DNA from 2 places in the Sporosarcina sp. 6E9 genome. Region 2 is predicted to be linked to the other one. Evidence: predicted binding sites of a transcription regulator. Region 2 holds the regulator's gene; the other holds the start of a gene.
The links. The regulator Rex, encoded in region 2, represses fermentation and respiration genes when NADH is low (regulators of the CRP and FNR family bind a similar motif). The targets are predictions, from matches to a motif close to TTGTGAAATATTTCACAA.

Region 1: the regulator Rex is predicted to act here: its motif matches at 3,730-3,747, upstream of J4G36_RS04310 (DUF2249 domain-containing protein).

The regions. Positions count from the first base shown of each region.
Region 1 covers NZ_JAGEMN010000001.1:824,770-833,075, reverse strand. The annotation lists gene J4G36_RS04325 (S66 family peptidase) at 1-991, opposite strand, end outside; gene J4G36_RS04320 (LysM peptidoglycan-binding domain-containing protein) at 1,150-2,952, opposite strand; gene J4G36_RS04315 (hypothetical protein) at 3,081-3,416, opposite strand; gene J4G36_RS04310 (DUF2249 domain-containing protein) at 3,432-3,668, opposite strand; gene cyoE (heme o synthase) at 3,833-4,777, opposite strand; gene J4G36_RS04300 (methionine ABC transporter ATP-binding protein) at 5,007-5,744, shown strand; gene J4G36_RS04295 (methionine ABC transporter permease) at 5,744-6,406, shown strand; gene J4G36_RS04290 (MetQ/NlpA family ABC transporter substrate-binding protein) at 6,424-7,245, shown strand; gene J4G36_RS04285 (YunC family protein) at 7,476-7,775, shown strand; gene pssA (CDP-diacylglycerol--serine O-phosphatidyltransferase) at 7,856-8,306, opposite strand, start outside.
Region 2 covers NZ_JAGEMN010000007.1:54,823-63,128, forward strand. The annotation lists gene groL (chaperonin GroEL) at 1-681, opposite strand, end outside; gene groES (co-chaperone GroES) at 739-1,023, opposite strand; gene J4G36_RS17335 (CPBP family intramembrane glutamic endopeptidase) at 1,208-1,945, shown strand; gene tatC (twin-arginine translocase subunit TatC) at 1,983-2,756, opposite strand; gene J4G36_RS17345 (twin-arginine translocase TatA/TatE family subunit) at 2,773-2,964, opposite strand; gene J4G36_RS17350 (redox-sensing transcriptional repressor Rex) at 3,067-3,717, opposite strand; gene J4G36_RS17355 (ABC-F family ATP-binding cassette domain-containing protein) at 3,842-5,770, shown strand; gene tsaD (tRNA (adenosine(37)-N6)-threonylcarbamoyltransferase complex transferase subunit TsaD) at 6,129-7,151, opposite strand; gene rimI (ribosomal protein S18-alanine N-acetyltransferase) at 7,151-7,606, opposite strand; gene tsaB (tRNA (adenosine(37)-N6)-threonylcarbamoyltransferase complex dimerization subunit type 1 TsaB) at 7,593-8,303, opposite strand; gene tsaE (tRNA (adenosine(37)-N6)-threonylcarbamoyltransferase complex ATPase subunit type 1 TsaE) at 8,300-8,306, opposite strand, start outside.

The DNA of each region.
Region 1 (8,306 bases), on a different contig from region 2:
ATTTAGTAGTCATAATTCCCTTACCATCTGCCACGCTTAGCTCCCCAAAAGCGCCGTTCACAAAAGTCATTTGCGGTGGAACATGTCCAATATCTGCATCATAAACAACAGGGACGTCCGCTAACTCGGCAATTCTTTCTAAAGCTTCGATATAAGTAAAGTCCTCTTCTGCTGCGCCTGCATCGGTTCGACCAAATACTATTCCTGAAGCGTCATCAAACCATCCGGCATAGTAAAACTGTAAGAGCGAACGGTAAAAATCGGGCGCATCCATATCGCAATTCTCCAGTACCCATATGATTTTCTCATTCGGTATAAATTTCTCGCGAAACGATTTAATATCCCCGAAAGGCGTTCCGATAAGGTGTCGAATCGTATCGATACAACCGGACAAAATTCTACCCTCTACTTGCACGGGAGTATTCCCGATTGTCTTCCATTCAGTTTGCGCATCTAATTTAAATACATATGGTTCAGGAGGCGCAAAATGTTGCCACTCTGTTTGATACATTTCGGATGAATATTGAGTAATTATATCCCCTTTCGCTGCAGATAAGACTTCCATGAATTTGGCAGTGACGGGATCCCACTCATCACTTCTCAAATCGACGAAGTTTGTCCCGTGAACCGTAGCAATCCCTGTTAATAATGTGATTGGCAAAAGCAGCGTACTAGTATCTGAGTAACCCATGAGCCACTTTGGTTGTAGTTTTTGAAAATCGATAAGCGGAAGCGTTTCAGATAGAAATTCACCACCCCATGGTGGAATTATTGCACCTACTTCATCTTTCATCATCATTTCCCTAAATTCTAACACTCGAATTGCTGGTGAAGCGGATGTAAGTTTTTCATTCGACCATGCGGTGTCCCCGAGTTCAACAGCATATCCACGCTGTTCAAATTGATGAGCCGCTTTCCTTAGAATATGATGAAGTTCACTATCAACCCCAGCTGACATAGCGCAAACGCCTATTGTCTGTCCTTTCTTCAAAGGACTTGGATAATGAATCATAGACACACTTCCCTTTTACCTTCAATTTTACATTCATCTAAATCTTACCATACCAGGAAACTAATTCCCCAAAAATTTAAATGGAAAACAGTTTAAGCAATTCTGCATTGCTTATCAGTTTTCCATTATAGAAAAGCTCAAGGTAAAAATAATAGCGTCGAGGAAATCCTATCAATATGGTCTTTGTCTGCCCATAAGATAAAATAATTATACGCGTTTCCATTAAGTTGGATTGGGTCAGGATACTTTACAATATAAGCCGCCTGCCCATTCATGTCTGCAGGTTGATCGGCCGAAGGTAAAATCGTGCATGCTTCTATTGTTTGATTTTCGGAAGGTATAATTATTGGCGTTGAGCCATAGGGCTTCAACTTTTGAAAAGCTTCATCGTGACAGATGTCCTCAATATTATCGGAACCAAAAATCGCCGATATTTGAAAAAAACCGTCGGTACCGATATAATTTTCATCATTAATTTTCATCCAACTTGCAGGATATTGGAAATTAACATCAAAAGCCTCATTTGTATAATCCTGTTCAGCTAAATCTAAAAGTGGTTCAGGCGACCAATTCAATGACATGATTGTGAACCCTTCAAGAAGTCGGGTAGGCGCTGGGTGAGCAAGTTCAATCAGCCACATCTCTTTTGCAAATTCATTTTCAGTACATCCCGATAAATAAGCTATTTTTAATCCGTCAGGTGACCATGTTACTGGAGTGGAGTAGCAATTTGAAACGCCCCAGATATGATCATCGCCACCTTTTCGGTCTACAGATCTAATTTGCGAGAAATATGAATTGTTCGCAAAGTTAGTTGCGCTATAAGCAATCTTTAGTGAATCTGGTGACCAGTCAGGATAATAGTTTTTTGCCTCAGGTCCCCCTTTTATTTCATATACTTTCTCAGTTTCTAGTTCTAGCGTATTGATGATTGAAATACTTGCACCTGGGGTTGTATATAATACAAAACTTCCATCGGGTGATAATCGAACGTTTTGTAATAACCCATTTTCATTATGTGTAATTTGTTCCTTTTCGGTTCCAAAAATTCGGCTTCGATACAGTTGACTGACTCCGGAATCATCTAAGGCTTGAAACAATAATTCCTCTCCATCTGGAAACCAGTTAATCTCGGATGCACCTAGTTGTTCCACTACTGTCCCAACATGTAATGTCGTATTATATACTTGAATGATGCCGCGGGCTGCATAAGCCAAATGGACGCTATCTGGTGACCAATCTAATCCGAAATCACCCCCTTCAGTTAATTGATCAATTGCCCCAATTGAACCAGAAGCAACATAAATAACATAAACCACTCGATTTTTTCCTACAAATGCGATTCTGCTGCTGTCAGGCGACCACATCGGAATCGTAAAAGTGTCACCCAACCCATTCGTTAATTGTATAGTTTCTCCGTTCCGAAAGTTATATGTCCAAATATCAAATTGTCCACCTTGATTGGAAGTATAAGCAATAAAGCCAGAACCTCCTGGCGAGCCATACGGAATTTCCAGCCTCATGCCAGGACTTATTGTTTCGTTCGGCAACTTATTTTGTTTTTGAATAGCATCTGTATCAATTCCGTATTCCGTTACGACATTGTAACGCTGCGCAATTTTATATAATGAATCTCCTGGTTGAACAACATAATATAAAACACCAGGGGGAATCTTTAATACTTGGTTTACACGTAAAAGATAAGGTGATGTTAATTTGTTGGCCTCAACAATAACAGATATCGGAAGCCCAAATAATTGTGCAATCCGATAGACAGAATCACCGGATTGTACGTGGTATTCAATAACACCGGAAGGGATGGATAATTGCTCACCAACTGAAATTGTATAGGGGGGTTGTAAATTATTTGAAGCGACAATAGCAGCCAGGGGTAGCTGCCATCGTGTAGCAATGTTTTTCAATGTCTCATTGTGGCGCACGGTATAAAAATACTGCAAAAAAACACTTCCCTTCTATATTAAGGACAGTATTCTACCCATAGCTATGTTATTCGTCCATGGGTAAAAAAGTTCGCTAATAAGAGAAGTGTAGTTTATGCGTAAATTGATCAATTGGTCTTTGAAACATACTTTTGAGCGTCTATATATAGACTTGCCATTCCACCATATAAACAATGAAAAAAAGCATCAGGAGCATTTAATGAAAATGAATTATAATTCTTTGGATTAATGTCCAACATCGTTTCAAATAAGTTGGCACTGTTGTCAAAAGCATAGAAACAATAATAGGTATAGTTGAATTTGGGCATTTGTTCAAAAGTCGTAACGATTTCATTTGCATATTTATCAATATTATTCGACGCTTTTTGGACCATTGAAACCGCGTCCTCTAAAGTCAACTCGATATTCACGGTATTATCGTTAATTATGTTGACTTTTACCATTGCAAAAACCCCCTTTTATTTCAGCTTTGTAATTTTCACTTGAAATGTGGTCGGACCTCGTTCAATATATTCCCAATCGAATTTCCCTTCATGTGTTGATTCTAATTGGAAACGCAGTGGAATAGGATCATGATCATTGACGATTAACATCGACTCGGAAGGTTGTAAACTCTCGTATGTTTCGTAAATTGTTTTGTGTTTTAGATGCGGCGGATACTCTGTCACCTTTATTACTGAAGTGTAGTTTGTCATTGGTGTTTCCTCCTTTATATTTTCACCTTAATTAAAGTATAAGCTTGTATGATAATTAGCGCTGTGATTCAAGTCACAAAATAGGCATTTCAATAAAAAATCCCGCATTTACAATTAGAACTGTAAATGCGGGAAAGGTTTTTTCCAGGTACTCAAAATGTAACCTATCTACTAAAAACCGGCAGTGCAATAAATATCATCATAAAGAAAATGATTGTTAAATAATTTACGGAGTAAAGGAAAATAACACGCGCCCATTTCACATCGTTTTTTATATAAAATCCAGCAATGCTTAATCCTAAAAAAACGATGTTCAAAACCGTTGCGATAATAATAAAAGTAAGTCCTAATGCCGGTAATAAGAAAGGTAGCGGAAGTAAGCAAGCAACGTAAACTGCGATTTGTCTTTTCGTAATGCCAAATCCACGCACTACTGGCAACATCGCAACACCTGCAGCCCTATATTCTTCGCATCTTCTAATTCCAATCGCAAATGTATGCGGAATCTGCCAAATAAACAAAAGAAGGGCTAAAACGATTGGAACAATATGATAACTAGGTGCAATTGCAGCCCAACCAATTAATGGCGTCACCGCTCCTGAAATACTGCCTATTGCTGTATTTAGTGTATATTTACGCTTCGACCAAAAAGTATAAAAAACAACATATGTGATCCAGCCTAAAAATGCATAAATTAACGTTTCTATCGTTGTGAAAAACAAAACGAACAAACCAACTACCGATAATATAATACCAATTAATAGAACTGTCTTCATAGAAAAGTTTCCAGTAACGGTCGGCCGCTTTTGAGTTCTGGCCATTTCTCGATCAAGATCGACTTCATACCAATTATTAAGTGTCAGCGCACCAGCAACTACTAATGTACTGCCAATGATTGTAATTAAAAACAACTTCCAGTGTTCCCCAAAAGATGCATTGGTAAAATACAATGCCAAACAAAAGCCTGTTAATACAGGAAGTATATTCGTTAATAATACAAGACCTTTAAACAAAGAGATTAAATCCAGAATAATCGTAGAGACTTTATTTTCTTTCTCTAGATCTTTAGTTTTAAAGTTTTGCATTGTCGTGAATTCAACTTTGTCCATCAGCGTCTCCCCTTAAATCAACCATTGATCAAAAAAACCTATGTAACTTCATATAGTAATTAATTTTACTACCCCTTTCGTAGTAAAACAATGAATATGACACATTTTAAGATAGGCGAAAGGTTCTGAATTATCACTAGTACTAAATAGGCATCAAAGTTGAAGTAATTTATTTCACCTGATTGCTTTTCATGATATAGTAATCTGTGGAGAAATGGAGGTCCCCTACATGATTGAACTCAATAATGTTGAGAAAGCTTTTGGAAATGTGAAAGCTGTACTCCCCTTATCCTTAACAATTAAAAAAGGTGAAATTCATGGCATTGTTGGAACGAGCGGTGCCGGAAAATCAACTTTAGTTAGGATGATGAATTTATTGGAAAGACCAGATAATGGAACAGTGCGAGTGGGAGATCAATTACTGACAAGTCTTTCCGACAAAGAGTTAAGAAAAGCTAGGCAAAACATTGGAATGATTTTTCAACAATTTCAATTGGTTCTTAATCGAACTGTCGCTGAAAATGTCGAAATGCCGCTCGAATTGGTGGGAATGCCAAAGCAGAAACGATTAAAACGTATTGAGGAATGTCTTCATTTTGTTGGCATTTTAGACAAGAAAGATGCATATCCAGCCCAACTAAGCGGTGGACAAAAACAACGCGTTGCAATTGCAAGATCGTTAGCCAACAACCCGGACGTTCTATTATGTGATGAACCAACTTCTTCGCTGGATCCCAAAACAACAACCGAAGTCTTGCAAGTTTTACGTCACATTAAAGAAACATTGGGTGTCACAATTGTGATTGTCACACATGAGATGGATGTCGTTAAAAGTATTTGTGAACATGTTTCCATCATGAAAGATGGACGAATTGTTGACAGTTTCGCAATCGAACCACAAGGCCTACATGATGATGAAGATCATTACATAGAAGACTTAAGAAGAATCGCGGTGGTTAAACCTTAATGGATAAAATCATCGAGTATCAAGCAGAGATTTGGCTATCTATCGGACAAACTTTTGTTATGGTCGGGATTTCGATTCTTGCGGCCATTCTGGTAGGTTTACCTTTAGGTACCTATCTATATTTAAGCAGACAAGGTAATTTGTATGAAAATAAACTATTATTTACCATCTTGGATACGTTCGTAAACATTGTTCGTTCATTTCCATTTCTGCTTCTCGTCGTATTTTTAATTCCGTTCACTCGTTTTGTGATTGGGACGGCATTAGGAACCATGGCGGCTACTGTACCTTTGTCCATCATTTCCATCGCTTACTATGCGCGACTGGTCGAACAATCGTTGTTGGATGTACCGAAAGGGATTATCGAAGCAGCGATTTCTATGGGTGCTTCTAAAGTGCAAGTGATATTTAAATTCCTTTATCGAGAGGCAAGATCTGGTCTCATTTTCGGTTTAACGACAGCAACGATTAGTTTTATTTCCTATTCCACCGTCATGGGAATTGTCGGCGGTGGCGGCGTCGGCGATTTTGCTATCAAATACGGTTATCAACGTTTTGAAACCGAACTCATGACTTTTACCATCGTAATCATGATAATTCTCGTTCAAGCTATTCAAATTATCGGTACTAAAACTTCAAAAAAACTAGATAAAAGATCGTAAAAAGGAGATTTTTATTCATGAAAAAATTAATAGCGCTTTTATTTGCTACCGTTCTCGTACTTGCTGCATGCGGAACGGGTAAAGAAACCATAGGAAATTCAACAGAGCAAACTGAAAAAGAAACAAAAATTCGTGTTGCATCCCTTATTCCGCCGATGACGGATATGTTGGAAATTGCCAAACCATTACTTAAAGAAGACGGCATTGAGATGGAAATTGTTGTTTTATCCGATAACGTACAGCCTAATAGCGCTTTGGCAAATAAAGAAGTAGATGCAAACTTTTTTCAACACCCTCCTTATATGGAACAATTTAATGAGGCGAATGATGCTAATTTAGTCGTTATCCAACACGTTTATCATGCAATTTTGGGTGCCTATTCAAATAAATTCGACAGTATAGACGAGTTACCAGACGGTGCAAAAGTAGCTATTCCGAATGATTCCTCGAATATGGCTCGTTCTTTACAGTTGATCGAAAAAGGCGGATTAATCAAATTGAAAGACGGTGTCGGGCTTGATGCAAGCGTAAAAGATATCACGGAAAATCCTAAAAACCTTAAATTCGTTGATGTTGACTTGTTAATGCTAGCAAGATCAATGGATGATGTCGATTTAGTAACGATGCTTCCTGCCTATGCAAAAGAACTTGGTTTGACGCCAGTAAATGATTCACTAATTGACGAAGGCGAATCAGCATTCCCTATCTCACTTATTGCGCGTGAAGACAACAAAGATTCCGAAGCAATCAAAAAATTAGCCGAACACTTATCTGGACCAGAAGTGCGTGCATTCTTAGAAGAAAACTTCTCTGACATCGCATTCCCGGCATTTAAATAATTATTATTTAACTAAATCAGTACAGCAGGAATTTTAAAAAACCTGCTGTACTTTTTTTATTAATAATTTTAATAAAACGACACTACTTTTTCCTTATTTAATGGATGTAGTTAATCAGAGTGGAGGATGGAGACTCACCGGCCCCGCAGGAAATATTCATCTACGCAGCTTTTTATCACGATTTCCCTTTCCATCACATATCGTGAATGGAAAAGGAGTGATGAAATTTGATGAGTTTATATCCCGTAACCATTGAAGACCAAGTATTTCTGGCCATTTCAGTTATATTGCCGAAAACGAATTTACTTGTTGTAACGAATGACAATGGATACATTATGTGCGGGGCTCTAGATGTTGCGCTACTAAACGAAAAACTGGCTGATCGGAAAGTCATTGCGGGGCGAGCTGTCGGAGTCAAAACAATCGATCAACTTCTTGATGCACCACTCGAATCGGTCACCTATGAAGCTGAAAATTTGGGAATTAGCAAAGGGATGATTGGCAGAGAAGCACTCTTGAAAATGGTGTAATAAAAAATCACCAAGCAACTTCACTTTGATGTGAGAAAAAGTTGCTTGGCGATTTTTTAGATGTGTTCCCTACTTCTATTTTATACTTTTGCAATCCGTATATTACTAACCATCAAATAAGCTAGAATAGATAAGATGAAAATAAAAGTATTCGCCGATACATACGGGTATAAGAAATAACTGAGTGCCGCAAGGACGCCGGCAGCCGTTATAGGTACACCATAAAAATTGCCGTCAAACTCCCTAACATTAAACCTTGCCAATCTCACTGCTCCAGCTAATACATACGTAATGGTGACTAAAATACCGACCCATAGCGTTTCATTCAAAGCAGTACCGTATATTAATAACGCAGGCGCAATGCCAAATGAGACAAGATCGCATAAAGAATCCAGTTCTTTTCCAAAGTCGGATTCAGAATTGAAATAACGGGCGCACATGCCGTCAAATCGGTCGAAGATTGCTGCCAAGAAAATAAATGTTGCACTTAAATTACCATGACCGTTAAAAATAAGTATAATAGATAGTATG
Region 2 (8,306 bases):
ATTTGTAATCTTTTTATCTGTGATTAAAATATATGGGTTGTCAAGAACTGCTTCCATTTTATCCGTATCTGTTGCCATATATGCTGAAGCATAGCCACGGTCAAACTGCATGCCTTCTACAACGTCAAGTTCAGTTGTAAATCCTTTTGATTCTTCGATTGTAATAACGCCGTCGTTTCCAACGCGCTCCATTGCATCCGCAATTAGCTTACCAACTTCTTCATCACCTGAAGAAATAGCAGCAACTTGTGCGATGGACTCTTTCTCTTCGATTGGTTTTGAAATAACTGTTAACTGTCCAACAGCTTCTTTAACCGCTAGCTCGATTCCTTTACGGATTCCAACTGGATTTGCACCAGCTGTTACGTTTTTAAGACCTTCGCTAATCATTGCTTGCGCAAGAACTGTTGCAGTTGTCGTTCCGTCACCAGCGATTTCGTTTGTTTTTGAAGCAACTTCAGCTACGAGTTTTGCACCCATATCTTCAAATTTGTCTTCAAGTTCGATTTCACGAGCAATCGTTACACCATCATTTGTAATAAGTGGTGAACCGAATGCTTTCTCAAGAACGACGTTACGTCCTTTTGGTCCTAGTGTTACTTTAACCGTATCTGCAAGCTTATCTACCCCACGTTGCATTGCACTACGAGCATCTTCATTAAATTTAATTTCTTTAGCCATTTATAATTTCCCTCCTGAATTTACGCATGTTTGTACAGTATTAATTTCTTCCTTGAATTAACCGATAACAGCTAAAACGTCGCTTTCACGCAGGATTAAATATTCATTACCTTCATGTTTAACTTCAGTTCCGGAGTATTTTGAGAAGATAATCTTGTCGCCTTCTTTTACTTCTAAGTCGACACGTTGGCCATTTTCTAAAACGCGCCCTGTTCCAGCAGCAATTACTTTACCTTCTTGCGGTTTTTCTTTCGCAGAATCTGGCACAATAATGCCGCTCGCCGTTTTTTCTTCCGCTTCTACTAATTCGATTACGATACGGTCACCTAATGGTTTCAACAAGTAAAACAACCTCCCAAAGATTATAATTTCTTTTTAGCACTCATCTTCAAGGAGTGCTAACACAATTCTAATCATAATAAACATCTGACTATTTTGCAAGTAAAGTACTCAACATTCTTCTCTTTGCTAATGTGGTTTAAAACAGCTAAAATAACAGCAGTTGGAATTTTAGGAGATGAACATTTTGAAAAACTGGAAAATTTATTTATACCTGATCTTCACGTATGTCATTATGCAAATCGGCAGTGTGTTTTTAGTAAAGCCGATTTTTCAATACTTTAAAGGTAATCCAAGCCTAACCGCCCAAGAAGCTGAATATCACGGAATCGCATGGTCACTTTTCACCGCTAATACACTAGCCGCGATCATTTTCCTTCTATTAATATTCACAAGAAAAAAGTTCTTTCATGTATTTAAGGGAAAACCTGCTTCAGTGGGAAGCACGATTTTATGGGGTATCCTTGGCTTTTTCCTGGCACTCTTCGGACAAATGGCAGCGGCATTTATCGAACAACTAATCGGCATTGAGCCGGGTTCAGAAAACACAGCCTTTCTATCTGAAATCGCCAAGGTGTCTCCCATTATCATCATTTGCATCGTGTTCTTCGCACCGCTGTTAGAGGAAATTATTTTCAGAAGAGTAATCTTCGGAGGTCTTTATCAAAAAACCAATTTCATCATTGCCGCATTAATCAGCGGACTCATATTCGCAGCAGTACATGGTGAATTACAACATCTGCTCATTTACTTGGCACCAGGACTTGTTTTCTCTTTCGTTTACTATAAAACAAAAAGATTAATCACACCGATGATTTCACATTTATTAATGAACGGCCTCGTCGTCACGATTCAGCTAAATTACGAGAAACTTGAGCAACTACAAAATATGCATCAGTCATTCATTTCATTCCTATTAGGATGAAAAAAGTCTTCCACCGATAATTCGGATGGAAGACTTTTTATTGTTCAGGATTTTGATTTTGAAGTTCTTCGATTTGTCGCTGTTGTTCTGCTTTTAAATACTTTCGATAACCAAAGCGGGAAACAATAATACTTAGCTCATAAAGTATAAACAAAGGAACGGTCACAAACAAATGCGAGAACAAATCAGGCGGTGTAATAAACGCAGCGATGATAAATAAAACAAGGAAAGCATATTTTCGTACTTTTACAAGAATATTCGGTTGTATAATACCAAGCCTTGTTAAAAATAACGTTAATATTGGCAACTGAAATATTAAACCAAAAGGAATCGTAATTTGAAATAAAAAATTGAAATACTCATTTATACCAATTGTTTGAACAATCCCAAGATCATTCGACAATTTCATCATAAATTTTATAATGTACGGAAATAGTACAAAATAAGAAAATGATATACCGCCTAGAAATAATATAAAGCCAAAAGGGATATAACTTAAAGTCACTTTACGTTCTGTCTCATGGAGACCCGGACTTACAAAAGACCACAGTTGATAAAGTAAAACCGGCGATATAATAATAACGGCTATCAGAACAATCATTTTCAAATAAATGATAAACGGATCAGTTACATTAAACGCGTTCAATGAAATACTTTTTGCTTCTTCACTATATTGAAGATAATTGATAAGCGGTTTGGCTAGTAAGAAACCACCCGCTGTTCCAACAATAAAGAAAACGACGACAACCATCAGCCGTTTTCTCAATTCATCTATATGTTCAATTATCGATAATTCTTTTTCATTCCCCATCGGACATTCACCTTACTTACTTGTCATCAACTTTATTGTCGATTTTGTTTTTGTCGTCATTTTCATCATCGACAAGACCTTTTGTAGCGTTTTTAAATTCACGCAATGAAGAACCGAACGCTTTCCCAATTTCGGGTAATTTCTTCGGCCCAAATATAAGCAATGCAACGACTGCAATTAGGATAAGACTTGGAATACCTGCACCCATGATGACACCTCCTCATTAGCGAGGGATTGATCAATAGACATTCAATCCTTCTGGCTGTATATAGTTTACACGAAAACCACCCTCATTGCCATAATGGAGCGGTTACAATTGTGAATCTTTCACGTCACTTTTCATGAAATAAATTAGCGTCTGTAATTCTACAGATAAATCGATTGTATGGACGCGTACGGCTTCCGGGGCTGCAAGACGTACTGGAGTGAAGTTTAAAATCCCTTTAATTCCATAGCGAACGAGTTCGTCCGTGACATCTTGTGCAACACTTGACGGCAATGTCAGAATAACAAGTTCGATTCCCTGCTCTTTCAGCTTCTCTTCAGCAACTCGCGGATGATAAATAGGAATACCGCTTATCATCTTCCCCTCAACCGAAGCATTCGTATCAAAAGCCATTACGATTCGCGTATTATGGTTTTTATGAAAATTATATTTTAAGAATGCACTGCCCAAACTTCCGACTCCGAATAGTGCAACATCAGTTTCTTCGTCTTGATCGAGAATCGTTCGAAAAAAACCGACTAAATAGTCGACGTCATAACCATATCCTTTTCGACCGAGCGCACCGAAATAAGAGAAATCTCTCCGTATTGTTGCAGCATCGATTTTCATTGCTTCGCTTAATTCGCTAGATGAGACTCGCTTTTTGTTAGCGTTTGCAAAATTTTGAAGAAATCTATAATAAAGAGGCAATCGTTTAGACGTTGCCTGTGGAATCTTAGGCATTTCCTCTGCCATTTTTATCCCTCCCACACGTACTTAAAGCCTATTCTATCGTATCTTAATTGTTGTTTAATGTAAAGCTGACCATTGCGCACACCGCCTTGTTCTATTAGACTAGAGTAGAATGAGGTGTATTATAATGATTGTTTTACAAGTCAATGCATTAACTAAATCATTTTCAGGAACGACCATATTAGATAACGTTCAATTAGAAGTGCATCAACGCGACCGTGTTGCACTTGTCGGACGAAACGGCGCGGGAAAATCGACCTTATTAAAAATTATTGCGGGTGAAATGACTGCGGATTCAGGTGATTTAATCATCCCGAAAAACATCCAAATCGGATATCTTGAACAACATTCAGGTATCGATTCTTCATTAACGGTTTGGGATGAAATGATGACCGTTTTCGAACCACTAAGAGCTATGGAAAGACGGATCCGTTCCCTTGAAGAACAAATGGCAGATCCGGAAATCTTTTCAAATAGCATTGAATTCGAACGGGTTTCGACTGAATACGATGAATTACAAACTGAATTCAGTAATTCCAAAGGTTATCAATATGAAGCAGACACGCGGTCGGTGCTTCACGGCATGAGGTTTTATCCAGAGGATTATACAAAACAGGTAAACCTTTTATCCGGTGGCCAAAAGACGAGACTTGCACTTGCTAAAATGCTCCTAAGCAGTCCAGATTTGTTGATTTTGGATGAACCGACAAACCATCTCGATATTGAAACGCTTAGTTGGTTAGAAAAATACCTGGTTAATTACGAAGGGGCATTGTTAATTGTCTCTCATGACCGTTATTTCCTTGATGAAATTGTTACGATTGTTTATGAAGTTTCGAGAAATAAAGTAGCAAAATATCTTGGAAACTATAGTGCCTATCTTACCGAAAAAGCGAAAAACTATGAACGTGATGTAAAGATGTATGAAAGAGAAGTAAGTGAACGTGCAAATCTTGAAGATTTTATCCAACGAAATATTGCACGTGCTTCGACTTCGAAAATGGCACAAAGCCGCCGTAAAATGTTGGAACGAACGAATTGGATGGACTCCCCAGACGGTGATGAAAAATCAGCCAACTTTACTTTTTCCGTCGAGCGTCCAAGCGGGAACGATGTCCTTGCTGTGGATAATTTAGCGATCGGTTATGATAAGGGGCCAATTTCGGAAGATCTTAACCTCCGTGTGTATAAAGGCGATCGAATTGCGTTAATCGGCCCGAATGGCGTCGGCAAATCGACTTTACTGAAGACAATCGTTAAAAAACAAACTGAACTTGCTGGTGAAATTAGATACGGGACAAATGTTCAATTTGGCTATTATGACCAAGAACAGGCCACTCTAGTCGGTACTGATTCCGTCTTGGAAGAACTATGGAGCGAATGGCCAATGATGAATGAGAAAGATATCCGAGGTGTCCTTGGTCGCTTTCTTTTCACGGGTGATGACGCTGGAAAACCCGTGACGTCATTGTCTGGCGGTGAAAAAGCAAGGCTTTCCCTAGCGAAATTAATGCTTCAAAAATCGAACACGCTCATATTGGACGAGCCAACGAACCACTTGGATTTGGATAGTAAAGAAATTCTCGAAAATGCATTGGATGATTTTCCTGGTACGATTATCTTCGTATCACATGATCGGTATTTCATTAACCGCTTAGCGACAAAAGTCATCGATATCCATTCCCAAGGTGCCGTTGAATATTTGGGCGACTATGATTATTACGTGGAAAAGAAACTAGAGCAAGAAGAACTTCTTGCCGAAAAGGAAAGAGCTATTTTAGTAAACAACCCACCAGTTGCAAATAAACAAGAAGACGATCGTGAAAAAAAGCGACAAGAACGCAGATTAACACGGTCAATTAATGAAATCGAGAATGAACTTTCGGCTCTTGATGATAGCATTGCCGATTTTCAAGAGCAACTATCAACCCCAGATTACGCGGATGATCATATAAAACTGATGGAAATTCAAAATAATATCGACATCTTGCAAGCTGAACATGATGCGAAAGCCGAAAACTGGCTCACTTTACAAGAACAACTAGAACATCTATAAACAGAAAATAAAATCAAATAAATAGTCATCTTCATTCAAAATTAGAGGATGGCTATTTGTTTTCCTAAAATAACATGTGAATGAATCAAATTAAGTTATTAACTTTTCCACAATCTTACCCACAGTATAAACACCTCCAAAACAACTATGCCATGCACTTCCCCACACTTTCCACAAGTTTATAGTTTTATTATACACAAACTTATCCCTCCATATTTGTGATTAAATTAACAACTAAATTAGTTATCAACAAGTTGTGCACAATCTGTTCATAAGTACGAATGTTCCTATTGACAAACGTGAAAAAGCAAAAATAAAAACGTGGAAATTGTCTGAATTAGACACTCTCCACGTTCTGTTATTTATTCCACGAAACAAGTTCCATTCCAGGTCTTCCATTCATCGACAATGTACCTCGCACTCCGCTGCTAAACATTGAAGATCCTGCTGCTGCTATCATTGCTGCATTATCAGTACAAAATGATATAGGCGGAACGTAAAAAGGTATATTGAGTTCCTTAAACATCGCTTCAAGGGATGTACGCAGCTCTTTATTCGCAGCAACACCCCCCGCAGCTATAACTTGCTCAACATTAAATTCTTTGGCAGCACGAACTGTTTTTGTAGTTAACACATCAACAACACTCGCTTGAAACCCTGCTGCTACATGTTGGGGATTTATATGTTCTCCCCGTTGTTCCAAATTATGTTTATAGTTAATCACTGATGACTTAAGACCGCTAAAACTAAAATCGTATGATTCAGGTTCAAGCCATGCTCTTGGAAATTCAATTTCTTCTTCGCTTTCCAAAGCTAAACGGTCAATTTCGGGTCCTCCCGGATATGGAAGTCCGAGTACACGGGCAACTTTATCATAGGCTTCTCCAGCTGCGTCGTCGCGCGTCTCTCCTATCAATTCAAAGGAACCATGTTCTTTCATAAGAACAAGCTCAGTGTGACCGCCTGAAACGATGAGGGCAAGCAAAGGAAACTCCATCGGTTGTATAAGTTGGTTAGCATAAATATGCCCTGCAATATGATGTACACCAACAATTGGCAGTTGATTTGCGAATGCAAATGCCTTTGCTGCATTAATTCCAATCAGTAAAGCCCCAACTAGGCCCGGTCCTTCAGTTACCGCTACTGCATCTAGATCCTTTGGTTGCATATCCGCAATATGGAGCGCTTCTTCAATAACCAATGTAATCTGCTCTACATGATGTCTAGAAGCAATTTCAGGAACAACGCCGCCAAATCGTTTTTGACTATTAATTTGAGATGCAACTACATTCGAAACAATTTCTGTTCCATTTTTAACAATTGAGGCTGCAGTCTCATCACAACTCGTTTCAATTCCCAATATATACTGATCTTTTTTCACTATAATTCCACCCACATGACGAGAGCATCTTCGCCGTCGTCGCTATAATAGTTTTTACGTATGCCGCCTTCTTTGAAGCCGAGCTTTCGATATAAGTTTTGCGCAGTATGGTTGCTAACGCGTACTTCTAACGTCATTAACTTAACTTCCATTTCTCTGCAAAGAGCAATCGCCTCTCGCATTAAGCCTTCACCGATTTTATACCCTCTAAATCGTTTCAAAACAGCAACATTTGTAATATGACACTCATCTAAAACAATCCACATTCCACAATGACCAATGACCACATCGTTTTTCAAAGCAACGATATAATGCGCATAATTATTACCAGTCATCTCATGTTCGAAAATTTCCTGTGTCCACGGAACTGTGAACGATTCCTCTTCAATAGAAACAACTGACGGAATATCGCCCTGCACCATTTCACGGTAAGTAATTTCTTTAACCACGTTCATTTTCCTTCCCCTTCGCTTTCAACCAATTTGCTTCCGCTTCAGCAATTCGGCGATATTCGGGAACGAAATTATGAATATCCTCTTTTTCTCCAAACTGCTGTGCCGTATAGATCAGAGAAGAAGCACGCGGTAGATTGAACTGAAGTGGAGCAAACACTGCTTGTTCTTCCAGCTCGTCAATCAATTGTTCTTTATGCAATGACATATCTTTTCCAATAAACAAAACTGGATATTTGAAAGACTTCAGTTTTATAATTAACTCTGTAAGAGAAAAATGTCCATCTTCAATAACTGTGGTTAATTTTCCATTTTCAAATCGATAAACACCAGCATACACATTATTTCTCCGTGCATCTACAATTGGGCAAAGATAGCCATCAAAATAGAGCGTATTCGCCGCTAACGCTTTTAAACTAGATACTCCTACTAGCGGTATATTAAGCGTCCATGCAAGGGTTTTAGCAATCGTCACGCCTATGCGTACACCTGTATAAGAACCCGGCCCCTCTGATACCGCGATTGCATGAATATCTGACGGTGCAATATTCGCTCTCTTGAAGATTTCATCAATTGCCGGCATCGCTCGAAGTGAGTGATTGATTGCCATTGAAGAGTTTTCCTCAATCAGTATTTCACCATCTTTAACAATAGCAATTGAAAGCGGCGTATTTGCTGTATCTATTCCAAGCCAAATCATAAG